DNA from 2 places in the Brachyspira suanatina genome. Region 2 is predicted to be linked to the other one. Evidence: riboswitches for the same ligand, from Rfam matches in the RefSeq annotation. Region 2 holds a riboswitch; the other holds the start of a gene.
The links. A riboswitch is a leader RNA that binds a small molecule or an ion and turns the genes downstream of it on or off. The one in region 2 is predicted to bind thiamine pyrophosphate.
Positions count from the first base shown of each region.

Region 1: another riboswitch for thiamine pyrophosphate. It lies ahead of BRSU_RS02825 (peptide ABC transporter substrate-binding protein); the one in region 2 lies ahead of BRSU_RS04190 (YjiH family protein).

Region 1 is NZ_CVLB01000001.1:612,673-624,471, forward strand. It holds gene BRSU_RS02805 (AAA family ATPase) at 1-758, opposite strand, end outside; gene purH (bifunctional phosphoribosylaminoimidazolecarboxamide formyltransferase/IMP cyclohydrolase) at 908-2,437, shown strand; gene BRSU_RS02815 (rhodanese-like domain-containing protein) at 2,536-2,946, opposite strand; gene BRSU_RS02820 (TenA family protein) at 3,024-3,683, opposite strand; gene BRSU_RS02825 (peptide ABC transporter substrate-binding protein) at 3,763-5,370, opposite strand; TPP riboswitch at 5,501-5,622, opposite strand; gene BRSU_RS02830 (hypothetical protein) at 6,252-7,943, opposite strand; gene BRSU_RS02835 (MBOAT family O-acyltransferase) at 8,313-9,788, shown strand; gene BRSU_RS02840 (class I SAM-dependent methyltransferase) at 9,800-10,555, shown strand; gene BRSU_RS02845 (GNAT family N-acetyltransferase) at 10,632-11,186, shown strand; gene BRSU_RS02850 (SGNH/GDSL hydrolase family protein) at 11,257-11,799, shown strand, end outside.
Region 2 is NZ_CVLB01000001.1:943,479-955,277, forward strand. It holds partial or broken gene BRSU_RS04180 (Rpn family recombination-promoting nuclease/putative transposase) at 345-1,244, shown strand; gene BRSU_RS04185 (helix-turn-helix domain-containing protein) at 1,455-2,378, shown strand; TPP riboswitch at 2,445-2,546, shown strand; gene BRSU_RS04190 (YjiH family protein) at 2,643-3,995, shown strand; gene BRSU_RS04195 (PhzF family phenazine biosynthesis protein) at 4,027-4,818, shown strand; gene thiM (hydroxyethylthiazole kinase) at 4,837-5,631, shown strand; gene BRSU_RS04205 (bile acid:sodium symporter family protein) at 5,814-6,752, opposite strand; gene BRSU_RS04210 (iron-containing alcohol dehydrogenase family protein) at 6,777-7,865, opposite strand; gene BRSU_RS04215 (bile acid:sodium symporter family protein) at 7,965-8,903, opposite strand; gene ilvD (dihydroxy-acid dehydratase) at 9,218-10,900, opposite strand; gene BRSU_RS04225 (methyl-accepting chemotaxis protein) at 11,137-11,799, shown strand, end outside.

The sequences.
Region 1 (11,799 bases), 330 kb from region 2:
ATTCTAGGAATAAATTTTTTATCTATACTTATTTTTCCTTTTTCTATATTACTGCTATTTTTCATATAAATAGACATTGATAAAAAATATTTAATAACATCAAAAATATTTTTATTTATATTTTTTGATATATATTGTTTATTTTTCTCTTTTTTTTCAAATAAGAGAATAGATAAAAAAGAATGTTTACCCCAAAACTTATCCACTAAATCTTTTATTTCATTTAAATATTTATCAGATTTAAATAATGATGGATTTATATAATTCTCTTTATTATTATTAGATAATTCAAAATATTTTGTTTTATTTTTATCTAATACATACTCTAATTTTTCTTTTACAATACCTTTATGATCAGTTTCAATATGATATAGTCCATTTTTACCATCTAATTTAAACCCAAATTCCAAAATCATATTATCTTTAGAACCAATAGTTTTGGTTTCTTCTATTATATCAGTTATATTATCCAATATTTTTAAATTTTCTTTTAGCATTTTATTAATTAATAATTCCAATTCTTTTTCATCATCTTTATTTTTCATTTTTTCTAGCATAAACTTATCTAAGACGGTTTTGTATATTTTAGTATTTAATGTGTCAAATAAAGTAAAAAATGCATTTATAAAATTAGTCTTACCAGCACCATTTTCCCCATAAATTATAATCATTTTTTTTGGATTATTTTTTGATGATGTTAAATCTACTTCAAAATCAACTAATGATTTATAATTTTTAAGTTTTACATAAGTAAACATTGTATTTTAACCTTTATTTTATCGATTTTTATTACATTTTATCATAAAATCAACAAAAATCAACCATAAACAATAATTACTCTTTACAATAACAAGTTTTATATTATAATTGTTTCATTATTATAAAAACTATTACTAGGAGTTGTGCAATGATTAAAAGAGCATTGATATCTGTATTTTATAAAGACGGAATATTAGACTTTGCCAAGTTTTTAACTTCAAAAAATGTGGAAATAGTTTCTACAGGCGGAACTTATAAATATTTGAAAGAAAATAATATACCAGTTATAGAGGTTGCTGAAGTTACAGGAGCTAAAGAAATGCTTGACGGCAGAGTAAAAACTTTAGACCCAAAAATACATGGAGCAATACTTGCTATAAGAGATAACCCTACTCATATGGAAACTATTAAGGAAAGAGGTATAACTCCTATTGATATGGTTATAGTTAATCTTTATCCTTTCTTTGAAAAAGTACAAGATGATAATTTGAAATTTGAAGAAAAGATTGAATTTATTGATATAGGCGGCCCTACTATGCTTCGTTCTGCTGCTAAGTCTTTCAAAGATGTTGTTGTTATAAGCGATGTTAAAGATTATGATTTAGTAAAAAGTGAAATGGAAAAAGGCGAAGTTAGTTTTGAAACAAAAAAATATTTAGCTTCTAAAGTATTTAATTTGACTTCTGCTTATGATGCTGCAGTGTCAGAGTTTATGTTTAATTCATTAGAAAATAAAGAAAGCAAACAACTTAATTATTTAAATATGTCTTATGCATTAAAAGAAGAATTAAGATACGGAGAAAATCCTCATCAAGGAGCAAGCTATTATGTATCAACTACAGATAAAGGCTCTATGAAAGATTTTGAACAATTAAACGGAAAAGAACTTTCATTTAATAATATCAGAGATATGGATATAGCTTTAAAAATAGTATTAGAATTTGATGAATCTAAAAAAGAGTATGCTTGTTCTGCTATAAAACACTCTACTCCTTGCGGTGCTGCTTTGGGTTCTAATGTATTAGAGGCTTATAATAGAACTTATGAATGCGATCCTACTTCTATATTCGGCGGAATAGTAGCTTTCAATAGCACAGTAGATGAGGCAACTGCAAAAGAACTTATTAAAATATTTTTAGAAATTGTTATTGCTAAAGACTTTACTCCTGAAGCTTTGGAAGTATTAAAAAGCAAAAAGAATTTAAGAGTTATAAAATATAAAACTAATACTAATGATAAGATCAATCTTGTTAAAGTTGACGGCGGATTACTTGTTCAAGATGAAGATACTACTTTGATAGAAGATTATAAAGTTGTAACAGAGAAAAAGCCTACTGAAGAAGAAATGAAGAATTTAATATTTGGAATGAAAGTTGTAAAATATGCTAAATCAAATGCCATAGTAGTAATAAAAGACTTTATGGCTAAAGGTATAGGAAGCGGACAAACTAACAGAATTTGGGCTTGCGAAGATGCTTTAGAGAGAGCAGGAGATGGAGTTGTAATGGCATCTGATGCTTTCTTCCCATTCAGAGATGTAGTGGACGCTTGTGCCAAATACAATATTAAAGCTATAATTCAGCCAGGAGGATCTATGAGAGATCAGGAATCAATAGATGCTTGTAATGAACATGGTATAGCTATGATATTTACTGGAATAAGACATTTTAAACATTAATAAGTTATTGATTGTAATTTCAAAGCGAAGTTAATTTTCATTAGCTTCGCTTTTTTATAGATTAAAATTTTTAATAAAGGGAAAAAGATATTTTTTAATTATTTTAAACTTGATGAAAGCTGAAAATATCCAGCATGAGTAAGATTATTGATATTAGTAAATCCCAATTTATACATACGCATACAAGCTGCACCTGAACGGCTTCCGCTTGCACAATAAACTATATACTCTTTATTTTTATCTAATTTTGACATTTTTTCATTGAATTTAGAATCGTCTAAAGGAATATTTATACTGTTTTTTATGTATCCGCTTTGCTGAACTTCCATATAGCTTCTTACATCTATTAAACCTATATCTTTATTGTTTTTATAAATTGAGACAGCATCATTTAGATTTATGTTTTTAAATTTTCCTTTACTTCTTATATTGAATATAATTTTTCTTGCTGCGCTTAATATTATAAAAGTTAATATAAGACCAATTATTAAAGTTAATGTATTACTCATTTTGTAAATACTCCCTGTATGTATATTAATATTATAACATACAGGGAAGTAAATTTCAATTAATTTATTTAAAAGTTTTATACATTATGGAAATCATCTAAATCATAAGCATCATTCCAAAATTTATATTCCCAAATAAATGCTATATCAAAAACAGCTATCATTTTTTCTTTTACAGCTAAAGAAGCATTATCGTATAAATTATCTAGAATTTTAATCATATATTCTGTTGCCTTAGAGAATTCCTCATCAGCATAAGTATCAATCCATTTTCTATACGGATTATTTTCAACTTCTGCATTCGCTTTTATGTATTTGCCCAATTCATTATATATCCAAAAACAAGGCAGTATAGATGAAGCGGCAGTTTCAAAAGCTTCAGTATGAGCAGTATTAATAAGAAAACTTGTATACCCTAAATTAGCAGTTGTAATTTTATTTGTATTTTCAAATTTAAAAGTATCTCTAAAGTATTTATGCACAATTTCTTCTTCTACTATATAAGAGTTGATAGATGATTTCAAAAAAACTAATGCATAATCCACATTATGTATTTTTGAAGAAATTATAGCTAAAGCTTTAGAATAGTATTTCAAATATAAACTGTCTTGTTCTATATAGTATGAAAATTTATTTTTATCTAAACTTCCATCCATAAGCTCTTTATTGAAATTTGTATTAATTATTTTATTATATAGATCTTCATTTCTTTTCCACACTATTTCTGAAAATTTCATTTTTATTTCCTCTCATTCATTATAAAAGTATTATTTTTAAATATTATCATTTTATCATTTAAATATTATTTTTTAAATATCATTCTTCTAAATAAGCATAGTTGAATTTATATCTTCCCAAAGGCTCATCAACATAATTTTTAAGTTTAGGATTAACTATCAAAAAATCAGTTCTATATATAAATGGTATAATAGGAACTTCATCAAAAAGAATTGATTCAGCTTCTTTCAAAGCTTCCATTCTTTTTTGTGCATTTGTGGCAGTAGTGGCAAACTCTATCAAAGAATCATATCTTGCATTTGAAAATCCTCCGTAATTTATATCACTATAGCTAGTCATAATTTGAAGCATTGTAATAGGATCATTATAATCACCAGTCCAGCTTGTTCTAGCCATTTGATAATTTCCGGATTCTCTGAAAGGCAAAGTAATTTTTGATTCTTCTGTTCTAACCATTACATCTATATTAAGAGTATTTTTCCACATTTGCTGAATTGCTTCCAAAACAGTAGTATAAAATCCAGATGATACTTTTACTTCTAAAATTGGAAAATTTTCTCCATTAGGATATCCTGCTTCGGCTAATAATTTTTTTGCTTCTTCTACATTATTACTATAATTGTTTGCTATGATATAATTACTGCTTTCCTCTCTGAAGGATTTTTCAAGTCCTTTTACAACAGGAGGGACAAATGCTTCTGCTGGTATTAATTTACCGTATCCTATATTTGATACTATGTAGTTTCTATCTATTGCAAGAGATAATGCTTTTCTTACTCTTTTATCAGACAATGTTTTATCTTTATTATTTAAATCCAAATAATAAACTCCTATAATATCACTTACAGCCATTAAATTATCATTTATTAAATTTTCTATTTCACCAATAGGAGGGGCATTTATAGAAAAATCAACATCTCCTGTTCTTACGGCATTAAGTGAAATATATTCATCAGCTATCAAAACAAAATTAATTTTTTTAGCTACTTGATTAGTATAATTCCAATAATTAGTATTTATTTCAAAAGCAAGCAGTTCATCAGGTTTTCTTTCTACCATTTTGTATGCTCCGTTTCCTATATAAGTTTCAGGATTCCAAGTCCAATCATCACCGTATTTTTCTATTATATCCTTTCTTACAGGCATATAAACTCCTCCGGAAGCTAGTATATCTGTAAAGTATAGTGTAGGTGCTTCAAGTTCTATTGTAAGAGTATTTTCATCTATTGCATTTACTCCTAGATTTTCTACGGACTGTTTCCCTCTTATTATATCTTTTGCATTTTTTATATATTCCATTAAATAACTTATAGGTGATGCAGTTTTCGGATCAACAGCTCTTCTATAGGAATATACAAAATCATCGGCTGTAACTTTTTTACCGTCGCTCCATTTGGCATCATCTCTTAAATGAAATGTATATGTAAGGCTGTCATCGCTTATCTCCCATTTGTCAGAAACGCCTCCTACAATATTTCCGTTTATATCCTTATTAAGAAGTCCTTCAAATGCATGATTAATATAAATATATCCGTAAGTTTCATCATTCAAAGCCGGGTCTATAGTATTAAGTTCATAGCCGAGATTTACATTGATTTCGTCTTTGATATTTTTTGTTTGTTTTTTGCAAGATATAAAAAATGCAAATAAAATTAATAGAATAATAAATGTTTGTTTTGAAGTCATAAAAAGCTCCTTTAAATTAAAATAGAAAATAGAGATTTTTATAACACCGTTTGTCTTGTTTATTTTAGATAATTTAATAAAACAAGACCAACTTTAGAAAAGGTCTCATTTTATTAAAAGTATAAAGAAAATAATAAAAGAGATAATTCCCTACGCTGGCATTACCCAAACAGGTTATAAGGGTCGAAGTTTTTATAAAAAATAATTATGTAAACTTCCTCTCAGCCTTTTCAAGCTCCCCAAGTTGAAAAAATGATATAATATATTTTATTTTTTTCAATAACAAATTATTATTTTTTATTATTGCTAATAAAAATTGTTCGCTCTAAGGCTCTGTCAAGTAAACTTGCCAGAGGTTCACAATTTTTATAATTGGCTTTACAATATTTAAAAATTATTATTATTTATTATTGTTATGCTTATCTACGAAGTCTGCTTTTCTATGTTGCCTAAATAATATTATCAATAAAATTTATATAATGATATTGTTAAGTTTTAAAGCGATAATAAAAATTATTTGCTCTATATCGTGTATATACTAAAAATTTTAGAGTTTGTTAATTTTTTTGTTGTTCTTTTTCCCGCCGTAAAAAGAACCAAAAAGTGCAAGGATAAAATTAGTACTAAATCATACTAAAAATTGTTTTACATGTAATATAAATTATCAATTTAAGCTAAAATATAGCCCTTCGCCGCAGGCGGGCTGTGCCTGCTTCTTTGTGGCAACAAAAGAAGTGGGATATGGGGCAAAGCCCCATATATTAAAAAGAAAATATAATTTTAATTTTGACAAAATATAGTTGTAGTTGTTTAGGTATAACTTAAAAGGCTATGCCAAATAAACTTTTAAACGTTGATGATTTTATGACTAGCTTTCTACTTTATTTATCAAAATGGTATTTAAACTCTATAGTATATGATTCTACTGGTTCATCAGGCAATAAATATGTTTCAGGATTTTTCATCATCATTTGAAGCATATCAGCTTGTGCCTTATAATACATAGATTCATAATAATTACCATTACGATAGTAATTACGATAATACATCATTAATTCGTTTATTACTTGATAATATATAGTATAATTTTGTATTCTTGATTTAATTGCAGTATAATCAACTAATTGTATTATTTTATTATTAATATTAAAGAGCATAGTATCTTTTCCAGAATGCCATATTATAGATTTTTCATCATAATTTATAGGTGTTAATAGACTCCAATCACTTTCTTTAGCATATCTAGGATCAACATCTGTAACCATAAATAGATTTTTACCAGCATTTTTTACATGTTCAGGCTTTATTACAAAGTCGGTTTCTCCTCTATTTAAAGCTGCCTTTATTTCATTTATAGGCGGGATAGGCAGAAAGTATCTATTAAAATCATATGTTACCATATAAGTATTATAAGTTTGATAATATACCTTATTATAATATTCTACCCAGTTAGGAGGTGTAGGAGTTTTATCTCTTTTTTTAACTATTCCTAAATCTCCATGGAAATCATCTACATATGAGTCAATGTCTTTAGGAGTCTCTCCATTGAATTTTTGCCAATCTATAAAATTTTCTGTGACCCATTTATCATTATTTTTTATTGGTGTTAAAGTCCATACATTATTAATCTTTTTATACATACATTGCTTTCCATTTTCCAAATAAAATTTTCCATCATTATATTTAGCCTCAAAATCAGAAACATTTCCCCAAGGAGTTTTTCCTACTTCCTCCCAATTATTTGGATCAGACATATCTTTATCTCTATGTATTCTATAATATTTATCTTTGCTTACAGTATAATCAGGTAAAATTCTTGATCCATCTGGGTTTTCTTCATAAAATGTTTCTCTAAGATCATATAAATAAATATAATCACCTACTAATGCCATTTTTAAATTTGCTAATCCAAATCTTCCTTGCCAGCTTTTTGGTTTAGAACTGTCTAATTGTGTAGGTGAAGGAAGATTCATATATGTATGATATTGACCATATTTTTGCCAATTTAATAAGTCAGTAGATCTATAATAAATATCTGGATATATTAACTCCTTATAATATTCTATATTTACATCTTTATTTAAAGCTTTATCAAAATATTTATATGTTTCTTTAGAACACTTTAATTCTCCATAATTATAAGGCTCAAATATAATTTCATCATCATTTATAACATTTGCTTGATATAAATAATTCCAAGGACTAGTTTCTACAGTTCCTAAATTTTTTGCTACAATGTTTATTTTACCGTCATTATCTAATTCTAAAATTAATGTATGATCTTTATAATTAAATTGTTTCATGTTTTTATCATAGGTATATGAATATTGAGCTAATATATACCATTTTCCTCTAAAAAAGAATTTCTTTTGAAATCCTCCAAATACTAGAGACTCATCATTATTATTTTCAGATACTGTTATGCTTACAGGCTTTAATTTATCAGGTATTCTAAAATCAGTAGGCGGAGGAATTTTGTTAGGTGAAAGTATATTTATTTTTTTACATGAAATAAGAGATATTATTATAAATATTATAATAAAGATATATTTTTTATCTTTTAAATTAAACATAATTTATTTTTTTATCATACCTTTAAACAAATACAATTTATTAATTTTTTAGATTATATCTAAATAGTATTATTAAAGATATTATATTTAGAATGTTTTCTTAAAAATTAATATATATTAATGATACTAATTTTATTCTATATGTGTTGTATAAATATTTAAATTTTACTTAGATTATATTATATAAAATAAAAAAATCAAATTATGTTTTACATGTTTTAAAATTGTTTATTTTGGTATATTATTAGTCAATTATTTTTACTAAAATACTTTAAACTACCGATTAAAATTAATAAAGTTTTCTTAATTTATATTACAATTAACTGTTTTATAAGTTATAAATGTATATTTTATTATGAGTTATGTTAAATGTTATTTAATTCCAGAGATTTTTTAATATTTTTTCCTATAACATTGATTTTGTATTGGATATTTCCAAAAAAATTAAGATATATTTGTCTATTTATAGCAAGTTATATATTTTATATGTTTTGGAATCCTAAATATGCATTATTAATGGGTACTTCTACCATTGTAACTTTTTTAAGCGGCATATTAATAGAAAAATTAAAATATAAAAGAATAGTAGTGGCATTTAGTTTTATAATTAATATTGCTATACTTGTATTTTTTAAATATTTTGATTTTCTTCTATTAAATATAAATATGCTTTTATCAGCATTAAATATACAATTAATAGAGAAGCCTTTTGATATTATTTTGCCTGTAGGAATATCATTTTATACATTTCAGGCATTAAGCTATACTATAGATGTTTACAGAGGTGAAATAAAGTCAGAAAAAAACATTATTAAGTATGCTTTATTTGTGTCATTCTTTCCTCAGTTAGTGGCAGGTCCAATAGAACGTTCAAAACATTTGCTAGGTCAAATACAGAACATGGATAAAATAAAAAGATTCGATTATCATAGAATAACGGAAGGTCTTATTTTAATGCTTTTCGGTTATTTTCAGAAAATGGTAATAGCGGATAGGGCTTCTATATTGGTAGATACTGTATTTAATAGATATTATATTTATAACACTACTGAATTAGCATTGTCGGCGATTCTTTTTGCAGTACAGATATACTGTGATTTTGCAAGCTATTCTCTTATAGCAATAGGAACGGCAAAAGTTATGGGTATAGATTTAATGGAAAACTTTAATACTCCATATTTTGCAAGAAGCATAAAAGAGTTTTGGGGAAGATGGCATATATCATTATCTACTTGGTTTAGAGATTATCTTTATATACCTTTGGGAGGAAATAGATGTTCAAAGATTAGAAGAAGTTTTAACATATTAGTAACATTTTTAGTAAGCGGACTTTGGCATGGAGCTAATTTTACTTTTATAGCTTGGGGTGCTATTCATGGTGTATGCTATTTAATAGAAGATATTACATCGAAATTTAGAAATAATGTTTTAAATAAATTGGGTGTAAAAGTACAAAGTTTTAGTTTTAAATTTCTTGAAGTTATTATTACATTTATAATAGTAGATTTAGCTTGGATATTTTTCAGAGCCGAAACTATACATGATGCCTTTTACTATATACAAAGAATGTTCACTAAAATAGATTTATGGCGTTTATTTGACGGTTCATTATACAAATTAGGATTAGATAATTTTGAAATGAATATACTTATAATATCTTTGATAGTGCTTTTTTTAGTTGATTTGATAAAATATATAAAGAAAGAAACTATATATGAATTTTTAAAAAATCAATGTTTGTATTTCAGATGGGCTGTAATATTTTTCTTATTATTCTTCATTATAATATATGGAAAATACGGTGCTGGTTTTGACCCTAAGCAATTTATATATTTCCAATTTTAGGAGTTATAAAAATGAATGAAGTTAGAAAAAATTATTACGGCAGTCTTTGTACTGAAATGTATGAGATACTGCATGAAAGAGCACCTGAAGATGAATTAAACTTTTATCTATCTTATGCTGAAAAAGGTAAAAAGATTTTAGAACCTTTATGCGGAAGCGGAAGATTTCTAATTCCATTTATAGAAAGAGGGTTTGACATAACAGGAATAGATATGTCCAATGAAATGCTTAAAAAACTAAAATTAAAATTTCCTGATGCCAAAACAGTTCATACTGATATAATGAAATATGATCCGAAAGAAAAATTTGATTATATATTTATTAGTTCAGGTTCAGTATCATTGTTTACAGATATTGATATTTGCAAACAAATTCTAATAAGAATAAAGAACTGGCTTTTAAAAACTGGTAAATTTGTTTTTGCAGTTGATACAATAAAAAATATATGTATAGATGATAATGATTATAATATTGCTGTATCTGTCAAAACAAAAGAAAATTTTGAAATAGTACTTAAATCAAAAAATTATTATGAAGAAAAAACTCAAACTCAGTTCTCGCCATCAATTTATGAAATGTATAATAATACAGAATTGATTCAAAGTGAGTTTATGGATTTTCAGACACACCTTTATAAATATGGTGAAATGGAGCAGTATTTAAAAGAAGTTGGATTTACTCAAGTTAAAACTTTTTCTTCTTTTGAAAAGGAAATTGCAGTTAATGATAAATGTGATATGTTTTTATTTGAATGTAGTTTTTTATAATTATTATAATGTATAATATGATTGATTATTTGATAAATAAAAAAATTATAAATAAATATTTTTTGTGAATAAAATTATGAAGCATAAAGGAACAATACAATTAGAAAGCAAAAGATTATTATTAAGAAGATTTAAAATAGAAGATGCAAAAAACATGTATAATAATTGGGCTAGTGATGATGAAGTTACAAAATATTTAATATGGCAGACTCATGACAGTATTGATAAAACAAAACTCATTTTAACTGAATGGACTAATCAATATTGTTACAAGGATTTTTATCAGTGGGCTATTGTATTAAAAGAAAATAATTTTTTAACAGGAAGCATAGCCGTTGTTGATATGAACGATAGTATAGATATGATTAGTATTGGTTACTGCATATCTAAAAAATATTGGCATAAAGGCATTACATCGGAGGCTTTATCGATATTAATAAAATTCTTTTTTGAAGAAGTAGAAGTTAATAGAATAGAAGCCAAACATAATATTAATAATCCTAATTCCGGAAAGGTAATGCTTAAATGCGGATTGAAAAAAGAAGGAGTATTAAGAAGTATTTATAAAGATAATACAGGACTTGCTGATGCTGCAATTTACTCCATATTAAAAAATGAGTATTTTAATTAAAAAAGAGTTAAGAAAAAAGTTAAATTTTTAGTTTACATAATTTTATATAAAAATAATAGGCTTTTAGAATATGATAAGAAACACAATAAAAATTATTTGCTTTATAGCTATATTTATTACATTGCTCTGGTTTTCAAGCAGAGTTTTAAGATTTAAAAATGATAATGGTATATATCAGGGCGACAGTTTTTATGAACAGAGAACTAACAGCATAGATGTTATGTTTATGGGAAGCAGTCATGTTCATTATAATATTAATCCTGCTATACTTTATAATGAATATGGTATTGCAGCTTATAATTTCACTTCAGGAAGCCAGCCTATTTGGAGTACTTATCATTATTTAGTAGAAGTATTGAAATATCAGAAGCCTAAATTAATTGCATTAGAATCTTATATTGTTGCAGCGAGCAGAACTAATGTTGTAGATTATCAGATTGTAGCAGCCACTTATGCATTAAAATGGTCAAAGAATAGAGTTGAATCTTTAAAAATAACAGCGGCAGAGAGATTTGATGAGTTTATAAATCCTATGTACAGATATCATAACAGATATAAAGATTTAAAAGATGAAGATTTTCTGCCTTATGCTAATAACTATAATCATTATAAA
Region 2 (11,799 bases):
TTTTTGTTTTTATATCTGGGGCTTTGCCCCATACCCTACTTCTTTTGTTGCCACAGGCGAAGCCCGCCTGCGGCGAGAAGCAAAAAGGCTATATTTGAACTTAAATGTAATAAATTATTTTACATGTAAGACAATTTTAGTATTATTTAGTACTAATTTTATACTTGCACTTTTTGGTTCTTTTTGCGGCGGGAAAAAGAACAACAAAAAATTGACAAACTTAAAAATTTTTAGTATATACTCCATAATCTTTATTTTTGTCAAAAAATCTATCTTTAATAATAAATATTTAAACTAAATTATGTAAAACTTTACATTTATAATTAATTTAGTATAATAAAGCTATGAGTGAAATAAAAAATATTAATGTTTTAAATGATTATTTTATGCGTTATATGTTTGCCAAAGAAGGACATGAGCGTATTTTACTTAATTTAATCAATGCGGTAAGAACAGATTACAATCAAGAGCCTTTTGAGGAAGTGAAAGTACTTAATACTTTTAATTTAAAAGAAACTATCAATGATAAGCAGTCAATTGCACCGAAGGTGGCACGCAAGGTGGACAGATGTCGCAGACGCCTTGATGTAAGAGCAGTTACAAAAAGCGGAGAAACTGTTTTAGTATAAATACAGAGGATAGGAAATCAATCATTTGTTTATAGAAGTTTATATTATTGGGCTAAATGTTATGTATCTAATTTAAGGAATAATGAAAAATATAATGATTTAAAACAGATAATAGTGATTAATATTTTGGACTTTAATTTGTTAAAAGATATTGACAAAGAACATAGCTGTTATGTAATAAAAGAGCTTGAAACCAATCATATACTTACTAATCATTTTGAAATGCATTTTCTTGAATTACAGAAATATTTATCTAGTAATTCAAATCTTAAAGAAGAATTAGATGCTTGGTTTTATTTTTTAACAATCAAAGAAAAAATAGAAAAAATGGAGGAAATTATGGATATATTAGTTAAAAAAAATCCTATAATGAAAGAAGTTTATGATGAGTATAATAAGTTTGCAGATACAAAAGATTTATTTGAAAATTATGCAGAATATGAGAAGAATTATTTTGACATACTTGCATTAAGTGAAGAGAGAATAAGAGGAAGAGAAGAAGGTATAAAAGAAACCCAAATATCAATGGCTAGAAATATGAAAAATAAGAATATGGATATAAAGCTTATTAGTGAATTAACAGGATTAAGTATAGAAGAAATAGAGAAGTTATAATACTAATTATTGCTAGCGATAAACTCGCTTAAATGTAGCTTAAAACTAAAATCATCAGCCATTGGCTTATCGATTAAAAAATTAATAAGATAATTTATATATAATTTTTATTGATAAAATATTATTAATAAAATCAAAAATGTATTAATATAAACTTATAATTCATTATATTTTTTGTATATAGTATAAAGTTTTTTTATAGGATTGAAAATGAAAGATAATAAAAACTATTATACTATAATACCTTCAGCCGTAAGATACGATAAAAGATTAAAGCCATTATCAAAATTAATTTATGGTGAAATTACAGCACTTACCAATGATAAAGGTTACTGCTGGGCTAATAATAATTACTTCGCTGAAATTTATTCTGTGAGTAAGGATACAATTTCAAGAGCAGTAAGACAGTTAGAAGAATATAATTATATAAAATGCATTTATGATAAAACTAAGCAGAATAATGAAAAAAGAAAAATATATTTAAATAAAAAATTAAGTATATCAAAAATGCCTATACGGTGTAGTAAAAATTCTACAGACGGTATAGACAAAAAAGTCGAAGATAATAATAAAGATAATAACTTAAATAATAAAGAAAGTGAATCAGATAATAAAAAAGATAATATAAATAAAATAGATAAAAAAATAAATTCTCTCTCTAATAGTTTTGATTCATTTGTTAATGAGCTTATTAATACTTTTAATTTTCTTACAGGAAGCAAAGCTATTAAATTGTATCAAGTACATTCTTTTAAAACTAAATACAAACAGGAAGAAATAAAATCTATTTTCGATGATAGAAAATTTGATTGGAAGGAATGTATTAATTTAGCCAAGCAAAAAGTTAAAGACAAAGATAATTTATCAGGTATATGGCTTGATTTTCTAAGCTATTTAAAAATTTACTTGATTAAAGGCGACAGAGAAAACACTATTAAAAGACATTACAGTAAAGAAGAATTGATAAAAAGAGAAGAGAAGATTAAAGAAATAGAGCTAATTAAAATGCAGAAGGAAAGGGAGGAGAAATTAAAATTGCTTGAAGAAGAAAAAAGACTAGGCTTTGATAAGATGACTGAAGATGAGATTATTGAGTTTACTAAAAGAAATTTGATGTTTTTGAAGCATGCTTGATTATAATAAAATCTAAAAAATATCATTAATAGTAATTGAAATAATTTTATTTTGTTATATAATATTATAAAAAATTAGGGGAGCTTAAAAGCTGAGAGTAAGTTTAATAACTTAGACCCTTATAACCTGTTGGATAATGCCAGTGTAGGGAAATATTTTATTATCGAATAAGTTTTCTAAAATTATTTTCTTTTTAATTCTTATACACTCATTATTTTCATTAAGGTTTCTCTAAAATATTAATTTATATTTAAGGAAATTTTTATGGATAATGTTTCAAATTCTGAAAGTGTTTTAAACAGTAATGATTTAGCTAATATTAAATTTAGTAAATCAATTTATTTAAAGTTTATCATACTTAGTTTTATTGGTATATTTATGCTATTTATACCAATTAAAATAGGCGATGTTAAATCAATACCTATAGATCATTTAGTAAGTTTTATAAGAAAAATTCCTTTTGTAGATCCTTACTATGGTATATTGATAACTATGTTCGGCGGTATATATCCTTTTATAAATAAGTCTTGGAATAAAAATAAAACTGAAATAGTATTTTCATTTATTAAACTTACATCAATACCGTTTATTATAATGGCATATTTTGGATTAGGACCTGCTGATTTTCATAAACCTAATATGCTTCTTTTTTCTTATAATCTGCTCACTCAAATAGCATTGATTAATAGTATAGGTTTTATATTCTTATCATTTTTGGTAGATTATGGGCTTATGTCATTTGCCGGTATATTTATGAGATGTATAATGAAGCCTATATGGAAAACTTCTGGAAGATCATCTTTAGATGCTATAGCTTCATTTGTAGGAAGTTATTCTATTGCTCTTTTAATGACAAGTAAAGTTTATAAGAAAGGTTTTTATTCTAAAAAAGAAGCCTGTATAATAGCTACAGGATTTTCTACAGTTTCAACTACTTTTATGATAGTTGTTGCTAAGATGTTTAATGTTATAGATAAATGGAATATATATTTTTTTGGTACTATGTTAATAACATTTATAGTAACTGCTATAACTGTAAGACTTTATCCGTTAAGAAATAAACCTAGCGACGGATATATGGATAAAGAGGTTGTGGAAGAGCCTATATATAGAGGAGGAAATATTTTTAAACTGGCATTGAATGAAGCTGCTGAAGTTGCCAGTCATTCAGATAGTGTGCTAAATAGTGTTGTTAAGAATCTTAAAGAAGGACTTATAGTTTCTATTTCAGTAATGCCTAATTTTATGGCTATAACATTTATAGGTCTTTTAATAGTTAATTATACTCCTGTGTTTGATGTTATAAGCTATATATTTTTACCTGTTACTAAATTGCTTGGACTTGGAGATGAGGCTTATATAGTGGCAAAGGCTTGTTCTGTTACATTAGTTGAAATGTCATGTTCTTCAAGTATTGTAATGTATACTAGTCAATTTGCTAAGTCTATTGTTGCTGTGGTATGCGTTGCTGAGATTTTATATTTTGCTGCACCTATTCCTGTAATATTGGCTGTAGGAATACCTATAAAGATAAGAGATATGATGATAATATGGGTTGAGAGAATAATACTTTCATTGTTATTCGCTGTGCCTTTTGCATATTTCTTTCTCAGTTGATAATTAGTATATAATAAGTGGGAGATTAATTATGAAATACTATATTATAGATTCTTTTGCTGACGAGGTTTTCAAAGGTAATCCTACAGCCGTTTGTATATTAGAAAAAAATATTTCTCATAAACTTATGCAAAATATTGCTATGGAGAATAATATTTCAGAAACGGTTTTCACTATAAAGAATGGAAATAATTATGATGTGTATTGGTTTACTCCGAAATGTGAAATAGATTTCTGCGGACATGCCGTACTTGCTGTGGCTTATGCTATATTAAATTTTGCTGAAAAAGAATCTAATGAGGTGAGTTTAAATACTAAAGAGGGTATATTAACTATTAGAAAAAAAGATGAACTATATGAGATGGATACTCCTAATTATGATTTAAAGCCTATAGAAATTACATCAGATATAATAGAAGCAATAGGAGGAATAAAACCTTTAGAGGCTTATATAGGACGTGATATTGTATGCGTATTAGAAGATGAAAATCAGGTTATAAATGTAAAACCCAATTTAGAAATTATAAAGAAATTAGACGGACTTTTATTTCATATAACATCTGATGTAAAATATAAAGAAAATAATCAATATGACAGCATCACTAGAACTTTCGGTCCGAAATTGGACGCAGATGAAGTTGATGTATGCGGATCTGGGCATTGTCATATTATACCTTTGCTTTCAAAGAAATTGAATAAAGATTATTTTACTGCATTTCAGGCTTCTCCAAGAACAGGAGTTTTATATTGCGATATTAAAAATAATAAATTAAAAATAGCCGGAAAGGCATGTTTATATTGTGTTTCAGAGATTTTTATTTAAATTATAAGGAGTTATAAAATGAGTACATTACAAGAAGAAATATTTAATTCAATAAAAGAAATGAAAAGTAAAAGTCCATTAGTTCATAATATTACTAATTTTGTAGTTATGCAAATTACAGCTAATGCATTGCTTGCTGTGGGAGCTTCTCCTGTGATGACATTCGAGAAAGAAGAGTTTGAAGATATGCTTTCTATTGCTTCATCGCTCGTTGTTAATATTGGTACATTGACTAAAACTTCTATTGAAGCTATGCATAAGGCTTGCGAAACAGCAAATAAAAAAAATGTTCCTTTCGTGCTTGACCCAGTGGGAGCAGGTGCTACAAAATTGAGAACTAAAACTGCTATTGATTTGATTAAAAATTATAATCCTAAAGTTGTCAGAGGAAATGCTTCTGAAATAATGGTGCTTGCCGGAGAGAGTATAAAAACTAAAGGTGTAGACAGTACTGCTAATGTTAATATGGCACTTGAGGCAGGTAAGCATTTAGCCAAAGAATATAATACAGTTGTAAGTATAAGCGGTGAAACTGATATTATAACAGACGGAAATAAAGTTTTATATGTTAGCGGAGGTTCTCCTTTAATGCCTGTTAATACTGGTATGGGATGTACATCTACTGCTATAACAGGTGCTATGCTTGCGGTTGCCGAGCCTTTGATTGCCGCTTCTTCAGCTATGTGCATAATGGCTTCAGCTGGTGAAAAAGCTTCGAAGAAATGTGAAGGTCCTGCTAGTTTTGCTGTTGCTTTTATAGATGAGCTTTATAAACTTGATATTAATGATGCTGCCAATAGGGTAAAGGAATAAATATAAATAATAGTGGGAGTTTTTTGATTAAGCAATGGGCTTGAATATATTATTTAAGTTCATTGCTTTTTCTTTTATAATTTATTTTAGTATATATAAATATTTAGAAATTATCATTATTAATGCATAAATATTATTTAAACAATGGAATTAATAAAATAACTCCATTGTTTATTTTTTATTTAGTCTTTAATTTTGGATGCCATTATATTAGCTACTATTGAACCAGATATATTATGCCATACACTAAATATTGCTCCGGGTACTGTTGCTAATGCCATTGAAGCAAAATGAGTTGCAGCAAGTGAAGTTGCAAGTCCTGAGTTTTGCATTCCGACTTCTATTGATACAGCTTTACATTTAGCATTATTTAATCTGAATAATTTTCCTAATAAATAACCAAGCAAATAACCCAAACAATTATGAAGTATAACTACTATTATAACTAAATATCCAACCTGCATTAATCTTTGTGAGTTTGCTGATACAACGGCAGCTACTATTGCTACAATAGCAAGTACTGATATTAAAGGAAGTATTTCTTTTATGCTGTTTGTAAACTTATAAAAGAATTTATTTATTATGAAGCCCAAAGCTATAGGAAGTATAACAACCTGTACTATTGATACAAACATACTAACAGCATTAACATCTACCTTTTGTCCTGCATATAATAAAGTGAGTAATGGAGTTGCAAAAGGTGCAAGTATAGTTGATACTGAAGTCATACCCACAGATAAAGCCACATCGCCTTTAGCTAAGTATGTCATAACATTTGATGAAGTTCCTCCAGGACAAGTACCTACAAGTATTACTCCTACAGCAAGTTCAGGAGGAAGTTTGAATGCAATAGAAAGAAGAAATGCAAGTAAAGGCATTATAGTAAATTGTGCTATAGCTCCTATTATGATATCTTTCGGTCTTGTGAATACCACTTTAAAATCTTCAAGCTTTAATGTAAGCCCCATACCGAACATTACTATCATCAAGAGATAGTTAACATAACTTGTCTTTATAAAGCTTACTGTCTTTGGAAAGAATAATGATACAGCAGCTACTATTAATACTATCACAGCCATATACTTACCAAAGAAATTACTTATTTGTTTTAATGTTTTCATTTTTTTATCCTTTTTATAAATTATTTATTGTTTATTATTAAAATCTTCTAAATCGATTATAGCCTTTAATATCATTTCTTTATCAACCTTATACGGACTCATATTCAAGTCTTTGCCGGCAAGGGCTACTTCCAAAGCATTATTAAGTTCTTCATCTTCTAAACTTGCTTTATTTATTCCTATATCTTTTAAGCATGTTGGAAGAGATATAGATTTATTGAATCTGAAAATATTCTCTCTTTCTTCATATTGTTTGTCCATAGTGAGAAGTAATAATATGCCATAAGATACCAATTCACCATGAAGCAAATTATCTCCTATTCTTTTTACTTTTGTAAGTCCATGATGCATGCCATGTGCTAAAGATATATGATAATCATCTTTAGCCATTACTGATGTTAAGCCCGTTGTATATATTATATGAAGTATTAGTCTATTCAAAACTTCAGTAACTTTTTTATTTTGAAAATCGTTTATAGCTTCTGAATAATGTTTTAATATATCATTAGAACAGTTTTTTATTATCTCTACTGCTAAGAAATTTTTATAATTTAAATTCTCATTTCTTGTTGAGAATAATGATTCATACTGTTTAGAAACTGCATTACCTATACCGGCTCTGAAATAATTTTCAGGTGAATTTAATATGATATCAGTATTTATAAATGTATGTAAAGGAGGCCTTTTATCACTAAACATTTTTTTGAAGCTTCCGTCATTATTATAAACAACAGAAAGACTAGTTACAGCAGCACAATTTGAAGCCAATGTAGGAAAAGTAAATATAGGCTTATTTATAGTATGTGCTAAAACTTTTGAGGTATCTAATGATCTTCCTCCTCCTACAGCAAATATCATATCAGCATCTATTACTGCTTTCTTCTCTTTGAGGAAATCAACATTTTCAAAAGTGGATTTATCTCCGTAATGGAACATTCCTGTTATGGTTATATCTTTTGTATTATTTAATATTGCCTCTATTGATGCTTGAATAGATTTTTTACCTGATATTATAACAGCTTTTTTACCATAATTTGAACATATACTATATATATCTTTATAAGCATCGCTTCCTATACTAAAGTTAGGCAGAAATAAATTTTCTATACTCATTTTTTTATCCTTTAATTAATATTATTTTTTATTATTGTTATTTACTTTTTAAGTGATAAATTAGCATCTATTTTTATACTAACTTATCACTAATAAATTTTATTCTCTTGTTCTTGCCGCCATTATATTAGCAACTATTGAACCTGATATACAATGCCATACGCTTCCTATAGCACCAGGTACAGCAGCCAAAGCCATATAAGCAAAATGTGTTGAAGCTAATGATGAAGCTAATCCTGCATTTTGCATACCAACTTCTATAGATATAGTTTTGCATTTAGCATTATTGAATTTGCATACCTTTCCTAAGAAATAGCCAAGCATATAACCTAAAGTATTATGTATTATTATTACTATAACTACCAAGTGACCAACCTGCATAAGTCTTTGAGAGTTTGCAGATACTACAGCAGCTACTATTGCCACAACTGCCACTACTGATATTAAAGGAAGTACATCTTTGAAGTGATCAACAAATTTATGAAAGAATTTATTTATTATAAATCCTAATACTATAGGAAGTATAACAACCTGAAGTATTGATATAAACATGCTAACTGCATTAACATCTATTTTTTCACCAGCATAGAGTAGGGTAAGAAGCGGAGTTGCTAAAGGTGCAAGTATAGTTGATACAGAAGTCATACCCACCGACAAAGGCACATCACCTTTAGCTAAATAGGTTATAACATTTGATGATATTCCTCCAGGACAAGTACCAACAAGTATTACGCCTATAGCAAGTTCAGGAGGAAGTCTGAAAGCTAAAGAAAGTAAAAATGCAAGTAATGGCATTATAGTGAATTGTGCTATTGCTCCTATTGCTATATCTTTTGGTCTTGTGAATAATACTTTAAAATCTTCAACTTTTAATGTTATACCCATGCAGAACATTGCTGTCATAAGAAGATAGTTAACATAAGTTGTTTTTATGAAGCTTACAGATTTTGGGAAGAATAAAGATACTGCTGCTACAACCAATACTATAACTGACATATATTTACCGAAGAAATTACTTATTTGTTTTAATGTTTTCATTTTTAATTATCCTTTTTTATAATTTTATTTATTGTTATTTATTTTGTTGTTTTTATTTTTAATATTGTTTTCAAAATTAATTTTTAATAATCATACTTTTCTCCTTTAAAAAATTTTATTTAAAATAAATTTAGTCTAAGCTTATATCAGCTATAAACTAAACGATTTTTATCCTGGCTTAAAAGATAGATATTCAAGCAGTCTGTAATATTAATTTTTTATAATGACTTTTAGATTATTAGATTAATAGTGCTTATTTGATGTTATAGAATTAAGAATAATATCTATAACATCAATTTATTTTTTAATTTTAATTATTTTAATACAGCACCAGTATTAGCAGACTGAACAAGTTTTCTATATCTTCCAAGCCAGCCTCTAATTTCTTCTAAAGGTTTAATAGGAATCTCTTTTCTTCTTTTGTCCATTTCTTCATCAGAGATTTCTAAATTGATTTTATGATTAGGAATGTCTATACTTATGATGTCATTTTCTTTTATGAATGCTATTTCTCCGCCGCTTGCAGCTTCAGGTGAAACGTGTCCTATAGATGCACCTCTTGAAGCTCCTGAGAATCTTCCGTCAGTTATCAAAGCAACATCTTTATCTAGTTTCATACCAGCAAGTGCAGAAGTAGGGTTTAACATCTCACGCATACCCGGTCCGCCTTTTGGACCTTCATATCTTATAACAACAACATCGCCTTTATTTATTTTACCGGCATATATAGCAGCTATTGCAGATTCTTCGCTGTCAAATACTCTTGCAGGTCCTTTATGTACAAGCATTTCATCAGCAACAGCAGAACGTTTAACAACGCATCCGTCTTTAGCTATATTTCCCCAAAGTATTGCTATACCGCCTGTTTTACTGTAAGGGTTTTCTATATTTCTTAAAACATTATTGTTTTTATTAACAGCATCTTTTATATTTTCAGCTATTGTTTTACCTGTAGCAGTTAATAGAGAAGTGTTTATAAATCCGCCTTTATCAAGCTCTTTCATAACAGCAGGTATTCCGCCGGCTTTGTATAAGTCTTCTATATAGTTATGTCCGGCAGGTGCTAAATGACAAAGATTAGGAGTGCGGTCGCTTACTTCATTTATGATTTTTAAGTCTAATTCTATTCCTGCCTCATTAGCTATAGCAAGTAAGTGAAGTACGCTATTTGTAGAACAGCCTAATGCCATATCAACAGCAAGTGCATTTTTGAAAGATTCAGGAGTTATTATATCTAAAGGTTTTATATCTTTTTTTAATAATTCCATAACCTGCATACCGGCTTTCTTAGCAAGTAATGTTCTAGCAGAATAAACAGCAGGTATTGTTCCGTTTCCAGGTAAAGCTATACCTAATGCCTCAGAAAGACAGTTCATACTATTAGCAGTGTACATACCGGCACAAGAACCGCAGCTAGGACAAGTATTTTGAGCAAAATCTTCTAATTCAGCATCATTTATAAGATTAGCTTTTTTAGCTCCAACAGCCTCGAATATATTTGATAAGCTTACTCTGTCATCTCCATGATCACCAGGAAGCATAGCACCACCGCTTATTACTATTCCAGGTATATTCATTCTCAAAAGTCCCATTATCATACCAGGAACTATTTTATCGCAGTTAGGAACAAGAACTACTCCGTCTAATCCATGAGCTATAACCATACTTTCAACAGAATCAGCTATTAATTCTCTTGAAGGAAGTGAATATTTCATTCCTAAATGTCCCATAGCTATTCCGTCGCAAACTCCTATTGCAGGTATAAGTATTGGAGTACCTCCTCCTATTAATACACCAGCTTTAACAGCCTGAGAAAGTTTATCAAGATGTATATGTCCAGGTACAATTTCACTATATGCAGAAATAATTCCAATCAGAGGTCTTTTTAATTCTTCATCTGTATATCCCATAGAATAGAATAAAGATCTGTTTGGTGCTCTTTCATCACCTTTTAAAACTCTATCGCTTCTTAAAGAACTATTTTCTCTGAAACCCATAATTATTTCTCCATTTAATAAAAATTGTTAAAAATATACCAATGCATTCTATTAGTAGAATGATAAAAAATCAAGCATTTTTTTTTGATTTTTATAATTAAATTTTTATATGCTTGTATTTTTTACTTTTTTATTATATATTATTTAACTGTAGGGTTTTATTTTGTAGCCTTATTAAAATATCTTTATAAAAATTTTTTTTTCTTCTGTATAAAGAATTTTAGTTGGAGTTATCAATGTTTAAAAAAGTCGGATTGAAATTTCAAATCACAGCCATTATATTAGTTCCTATTATAATAATTATTATATTAGCAAATACCATAATTATGTTGTATGTAGGTAGAATAACTAAAAATTTATCTTATAAAATATTAGAGGAAACTTCGTTAAAAGAAGCTAATAATATAAAATTTAATATAGAAAAACATCTATATAATGTTATGGGGCTTAAGGTTAATATAGAAAATATTTATAATAGAGGAATAAGAGATAGAGCAAGTTATAAACAGTTAACTTCAGTATTTTTTAATAGCCTTCCTGATGATATAAATGGTTTATCCATAGCTTTTGAACCTAATTCCTTAGATAATGATGCAGATTATACCAATTCAGAATATATAGCTGCTAATGGAAGATTTAATTATTATATATCGAGAAACGGAGAAGCATATTTAGGTTTAGATACTTTTAATGTAGATTATTATACAGAACCTAAAAGAACAGGGTCTGTATATGTATCTGGGGTTTATAATTCTACAGTTAATACTGATACAGTATTATTTACATTATGTATTCCTATAATGCCTAATAATAAATTTATAGGCGTTATTTATGTTGATATATTTGTTGATTCTGTTGTTGCTTTATTAGGAAATATTAATATATTTGAAGATACAACT